Regions from separate parts of the Salinibacillus aidingensis genome, predicted to be linked through region 2. Evidence: a T-box and tRNA genes for the amino acid it is inferred to sense, from the RefSeq annotation. Region 2 holds a T-box; the other holds one or more tRNA genes.
The links. The T-box of region 2 lies ahead of ACZ5OK_RS12100 (valine--tRNA ligase). A T-box ahead of a tRNA ligase gene usually reads a tRNA of that ligase, here a tRNA-Val.
Positions count from the first base shown of each region.

Region 1 (3,416 bases), 1.3 Mb from region 2:
CAGCTGGAAGAATACATAAAAAATGCGAATCATAAGGATGCCGATACAATGGCATATAAAGTCATCGAGCAGGAAACAGGGAAGGTCGTCGGACATATTGCATTAAAGCAAATTAATAAAAAGACAAAATCGGCCAGAGTAAGCAAGGTGCTCGTAGGAGATAAGCAGATGCGGGGAAAAGGAATCGGCCAGCAGATGATCAGGGAAATTTTAAAAATTGCCTTTGATGAGCTTGAACTACATCGAGTAAGTCTGGGAGTATTTGATTTCAATGAATCAGCCATTGCCTGCTATGAAAAGTGTGGTTTTGTAAAAGAAGGCTTACGGAGAGAGGTCGTACAAAATGGAGGTCGTTACTGGAGTATCTATGAAATGAGTATGCTGGAATATGAGTGGTCTAAGGTTAAACAGATTACATAATGCTTCGTGCCTATTTTTCCATGTGCCCATGAACTCACCATCCTTCCCGCATAGTTTAGTAGTAAAAAAAGGAAGGGAGTGGTGGAGGATGGGTTCAAATCGAAAATATCGCCCAAAGCGTCTGAATGATTCACCATTTGAAAATCTGATGCAGCAGATGGATCAGTTTTTCCAGGAGTCGATGAAAAATTTTGATAGCCTGCTTCAGCCGAATTCGTTTCAGGTTGACATGTACGAGGATCAAACCCACGTGGTTATTGAGGCTGATTTATCCGGTTATAAAAAAGAACAGATTTATGTCAGACCAAATGGCCATCAGTTAAAAATCGCCGTAGAGGATTCAAGTGTTTTTGAAGAAAAAAATGATCAAACCTCCTATATCCATCAGCAGCAAACATTTCAGCGGATGGAAAGGAGTATTGCTCTCCCATTTCCCATTTCAGAAGAAGACACGTACGCATCCTTTAAAGATGGGCACCTTAAAATAAAGATTCCAAAAAGAAATCCGCATACAGGCTATATAGACATAGAAGGTTGAGCAGAAAAATGCTCAACCCTTTAACGCTTTAAAGCATGTGGGGACAGTCCCAAGATTCCAATTAATAACAGCACACTTGCAGTCAGGAACCCTTCATTGTATAGGGGGAGCACTCCATATCCCAGCCATCCAAACAGACTTTGCAGAAAAAGAAGTCCTTCATTCAGCAGGAAGCCTGCCAGGAAAATCCATAGTCTCAAGCGTTTTGAACGGTTAGCCTCAATCAGGTTCAGCATAAAATAAAGAGTGACTATAAACAGGCTTACAAATCCGAGTAGAGTAAGATGCAGGTAACCAATGATTTCAAACGTATTGACAATAATATAAAAACAAGTTATATTTATTTTTGTCGATATAAATAACTACATAGGACTCCGTAGCTCAGTGGGAGAGCACTTGCTTGACAGGCAAGGGGTCGGTGGTTCGAAACCACTCGGAGTCACTGCGAAAGATACCCTCATCCATAAACGCTATGGATGAGGGTGTTTTTATCACGTATTAACTGGCCGTAATACCCCCACTTCAAGTCTTGAGGGTAACCCAATCAAGACTAAGAGGGGGATAAACGCCCAGTAAATTCCTGATAAGTTCAACTAACCATCAGTGGGGGATGGAGAAAACCCTCACTGATGGAAGTTTCACTTTATTTGGCTTCCCCTTCCTCTGCTGCTTCCAATTGTAATTCCTTGTTCAATGAGTCTATCATTCCACCACCCAGACCTTCATTAATCATGCGTTCTACATCGAAAAAGCTGGTTTTATTATTGTCCTTTTGCTGACCCATAGAGCTTCCCCTCCAATCCATGTGATTTATATCAACGAATATTTGGAGAGGCTGTGCTATGGTTGTGATGACAGGAAATTTTATAAAGATCAATTCAGGAATCAAACTTTAATTACAGGAAGATATTTTAATTTGCAGGGGACAGGAAAGTGAGGATCATTTAAGAAGGTTTTATAAAAATGGAAAAGAAGTCCTTGGACAATTTTACAAAATTTAAAGAGAATCGGTTTACCAAAAAGATGGTTTATAAAAAGAACGGACATAATGCTTTTGTATAAAACTTTTTGCCGGGACAGGAGCTGCCGCCTCATAAGCATCCAGGTATGAATTTATTTATACATGTGCTTAACGGATCAGGACTCTTCATCACGGATGACACAGAAACAGAAATAAACGAAAATGACATCCTGGATATTGAAGAAGACGAAATGCTTTCCGTTCAAAATAATAGTCAACACCCTTTATAAGTCTATATGTAAATTTGAGTAAAAAAGGGTAACGGAAGAGGAACTGACGGAGCTGCCGGTGTTAAGTGAGATACGAGAACTTTCAGGAAAAACTTTCAGGAAATGAAGAAGAGGGATAAATAATAAATAGCAAGGGCAACGAAATCTGAAAATGACTTTGTGCCCTTGCTGCTTCATAAAAATAGGATTCGAATGATTAATTAAGTTAGCTGGCAGCCTGTTGAACGGCCTTCTTATCTGGAAATACTAAGCTGAATACAACTCCAACAATCAGACAGACAAAGAAGGTTCCTGCCCTGGCTGACACTACAGCCTCCAGCGGGGACAGTGTCCAGATAATTGCACTGAAAAAGCCTGTTATGATGGTCGCAATGACTCCAATTCCGGAAGTTTTCTTCCAAAAGAATGTCAAAAGAACGACGACTGAAAATGTATTACCGATTCCTGCCCAGGCAAAGCCGACCACACCCCCGACAAATGAGTCAGATAATAATGAAATAATGATTCCGAGGATTCCGCCAATAATAACGGTTATTCTTGATATTTTAACAATGGTGCTTTCTTTGGCTTTAATTCCAAATGTTTTGTGGATGATGTCTTCACTAATGGACGTTGTAACCACCAGCAATTGAGAAGATGCAGTCGACATAATTGCAGCGAGGATTGCAGCAAAGATAATCCCTGCGATCCATGGTGGCAGCAATTCAGAAACCATATAAGGAAGAATCATTTCCGAATCTGTAATCGTGTCCTGTTTGTAGAGGACAGATCCCAGAATGCCTACTAAAAATGCTCCAATATAGACGACAATGGTCCAGAAAAAGGCCACCCATTTTGCCGTCTTTAACTCTTTTTCACTTTTAATCGCCATAAAACGTGAACTGAGCTGAGGCTGTCCTCCAAGAAACCCGAAGAACCACGAGAAGTTCGTTAATAACATGGCTCCGAGTGCCAGGCCGGAAAGACCGCCAAACCACTGGTCAGCTCCATTTCCCATAGAGGCCAGGGATTGACTGATGGATAAATCACTTTGCTGGATTTCCATAAAAGCAGCGATAGGCACAATGATAAATGCCAGTACCATTAACGCACTTTGAACCGCATCCGTCCATACTACGGACATAAATCCCCCCATGCATGCATAGGCAATGACAATAATCGCAACGATGATTGTTCCCCATGTAATATCAATTCCGGATATGGAATA
Region 1 covers NZ_AP043759.1:961,077-964,492, forward strand. Annotated here, with positions in the region: gene ACZ5OK_RS05390 (GNAT family N-acetyltransferase) at 1-420, shown strand, start outside; gene ACZ5OK_RS05395 (Hsp20/alpha crystallin family protein) at 509-958, shown strand; gene ACZ5OK_RS05400 (hypothetical protein) at 979-1,194, opposite strand; tRNA gene ACZ5OK_RS05405 (tRNA-Val) at 1,329-1,400, shown strand; gene ACZ5OK_RS05410 (hypothetical protein) at 1,602-1,742, opposite strand; gene ACZ5OK_RS05415 (cupin domain-containing protein) at 2,027-2,209, shown strand; gene ACZ5OK_RS05420 (sodium/proline symporter) at 2,415-3,416, opposite strand, start outside.
Region 1: it encodes a tRNA-Val, which carries the amino acid that the T-box ahead of ACZ5OK_RS12100 (valine--tRNA ligase) is inferred to sense. The anticodon was not compared.

Region 2 (3,416 bases):
AAAAACATCTGACTCAAAGGTTCGGTTTTGTATATCATGAAGCAAAGGAGAAAAATTTAACCTCCATCGCTCCCCTCTATTTAACAGAGAAGGGCAGGCCGTACATAGAGGGGAGGCACCATTTTTATTATGTAGTTCCCTGGTTTAAAGAGAAAGAGGGGAGTTCATTAACATCATCCCTTCATCCTTTTTTAGGGGAATTAGCCCATATTCATAGAAAAACGTCCGTCACAAAACCAATTGAAATTCAGCAATTAAATGAGTGGTCCCAAAATCAAAAGGAAAAAATTAAGAAAAACTTTTATCAGTTTGAAAATTGGATTGATTTGTTCGAGGCCCAGCATTTTATGTCTCCCACTGCTTTATTAATCTGTCATTCCTATCGTATGGTCAGACAAATGTCTCACCTTCTGGAATACTGGTATGATGAGTGGCGGGCTCATATGGAAGAGGAAAAAGAGATGAAATATTGCTTATGTCATGGGAATTTATCACCTTCCCATTTTGTTTTGACTTCAAACGGTGTGATGTTCATAAATTGGGAACAAGCCTTTTATGGTCATCCTTCCAGAGACCTTTCCATGTTTTTTTCAACGATTTGTCAGGAGCATGATACACCACTGAGTCTTATCAAAGAAGGCTTACCTGTTTATTTTAAAGATGCAGGCTATACGAAAAGCGATATGGCTTTGTTAGCGATACATCTGCTGAATGTAAAAGATTTTCTGCTTGACGTTCAGCAATATGTGAAAGCCCCAAATCATCTTACAGAAGTAGAATGGATTCAAGTTTTCCAGCGCTATCAGTTTTATTTTGAACATGTCCTGGACATTCAGGAGTTTATCAAAAATGATCTGATGCTTACGGATGATTAAAATCTGACTTAAATCCATTCTAAATAAAAGGCAAAGAACAACCCGACAAATACACCGGTTAATAACACATCGAGCGTTGTTGGAATGATAAGCGTTCGTACAATTTGATAAATCATAAGCGGTAATGTACATTTTTCAATTGTAAAAATAATGTGTCTCAGCCACGGTGGAAGCTTGTAACGATAAAACCTTGCCATATGGATCCTCCTTCACTTTTTTACCGTTTGTTCGTATAATATGAATAGATATTGGAAAAAGTGTTAAAAGACATTTGACTTTTTACGTTTTGAATGGCTAAAATATATACTATAAAATGAATACTCGAAATGCTTGGATAGGGAGGAGTACAAGGATAAGACCTTCAGAGAGGAAAGCGATAGGCTGAGACGCTTTCCAGGATCCTTACCTTGGAATGTCGCCCTGGATGCAGCTTCTTTGAATCATGAGTAGAAGAAGCCGGTTGAACCGTTATTCTGATGAAGTGTACAGTCAGACAATGATGCTCTGCTGTAAATAAAGGTGGTACCGCGAAAGTAACCCTTTTCGTCCTTTTGACAGGATGAAAAGGGTTTTTTATTATCCTTTAAGAAAGTATAAGCTTGCCCTCTTAAAGGAAAAGAAAAAGCATCGATTTTCTCTATTGCCGGGGAAATTCGGGCTTTCCAAACTGACGGATGCCCTTTTATGTTCATGATGATAAAAAGTAAGGAGGAAGTGAAATGGAGAAGAAAGAGGTTTCAATGCCGCCAAAGTACGATCCGAATGAGGTGGAGAAAGGCCGGTATGATTACTGGGTAAATGGGAAGTTCTTTGAAGCAAAGGATGATGAGAGCAAAAATCCATTTACTGTGGTTATCCCGCCGCCAAACGTTACAGGTAAGCTCCACCTGGGTCATGCCTGGGACACAACTTTACAGGATATTATTACACGTTATAAGCGTATGCAGGGCTACGATGTTTTATGGCTGCCGGGAATGGACCACGCCGGAATTGCCACACAGGCAAAGGTTGAAGCAAAATTAAAGGAAGAAGGAAAAAACCGGTACGATCTTGGTCGGGAAAAGTTTATTGACCAGGTATGGGACTGGAAGGAAGAATATGCCTCCTTTATTCGAAAGCAATGGGAAAAGCTTGGTTTAGGACTGGATTATTCCCGGGAGCGTTTTACCCTTGATGAGGGTCTTTCCAATGCTGTTCGGGAAGTATTTGTTTCCTTATATGAAAAAGGGCTGATATACCGCGGACAATATATCATTAACTGGGACCCAGATACTCAGACAGCCCTTTCTGATATCGAGGTTATCTACAAGGAGGTTCAGGGTGCCTTCTATCATATGAAATATCCGTTAAAGGATGGTTCAGGCCACATTGAAATTGCTACCACTCGACCTGAGACGATGCTGGGCGATACGGCAGTAGCTGTCCATCCGGAAGATGAAAGATATAAGCATTTAATTGGGAAAAAGGTTATTTTACCAATTACTGAGCGGGAAATCGAAATTGTTGCAGATGACTATGTAGATATGGAATTCGGCTCTGGTGCGGTTAAAATCACCCCTGCACATGATCCAAATGATTTTGAAATCGGCAACCGTCATGATTTAGAGCGAATTCTCGTAATGAACGAAGATGGTACCATGAATGAAAACGCCATGAAATATCAGGGGATGGACCGCTTCGAATGCCGGAAACAGCTGGTAAAAGATCTTCAGGAAGAAGGGGTATTGTTTAACATTGAAGAACATACACATTCAGTTGGGCATTCCGAGCGAAGCGGAGCGGTTGTTGAGCCTTATTTATCCACTCAATGGTTTGTTCATATGGAGCCGCTGGCCAAAGGTGCGATTGATTTACAGGAGACTGATGACAAAGTCAATTTTGTTCCTGGCCGCTTTGAGAAAACTTATTTAAATTGGATGGAAAATATTCGAGATTGGTGTATTTCACGCCAGCTTTGGTGGGGGCACCGCATTCCTGCATGGTATCATAAAAAAACAGGAGAAGTTTATGTTGGAAAGGAAGCACCCGAGGATGCAGAAAACTGGGAGCAGGATGAAGATGTTCTCGATACATGGTTCTCTTCAGCTTTATGGCCATTTTCAACCTTAGGCTGGCCGGATGAAAACAATAAAGACCTGAACCGTTATTTTCCGACGGATGCACTTGTAACAGGATATGACATTATTTTCTTCTGGGTATCCCGTATGATTTTCCAATCCAAGCAATTCATGAACCGCAGACCATTTAAAGATGTCCTCATTCATGGACTCGTACGTGATGCGGAAGGAAGGAAAATGAGTAAGTCCTTGGGTAATGGTGTGGATCCAATGGATGTTGTAGAAAAATATGGTGCGGACTCTCTGCGTTATTTCTTAGCAACCGGCTCTTCACCCGGACAGGATTTACGCTTCCATTGGGAAAAAATTGAGGCTACCTGGAATTTTGCGAACAAAATCTGGAATGCTTCCCGTTTTGTGCTGATGAATCTGGATGATATGCAGTATGAAGATGTTGATTTAACCGGAGAAAAATCGGTTGCAG
Region 2 covers NZ_AP043759.1:2,247,467-2,250,882, reverse strand. Annotated here, with positions in the region: gene ACZ5OK_RS12110 (phosphotransferase) at 1-875, shown strand, start outside; gene ACZ5OK_RS12105 (hypothetical protein) at 884-1,072, opposite strand; T-box leader at 1,198-1,429, shown strand; gene ACZ5OK_RS12100 (valine--tRNA ligase) at 1,595-3,416, shown strand, end outside.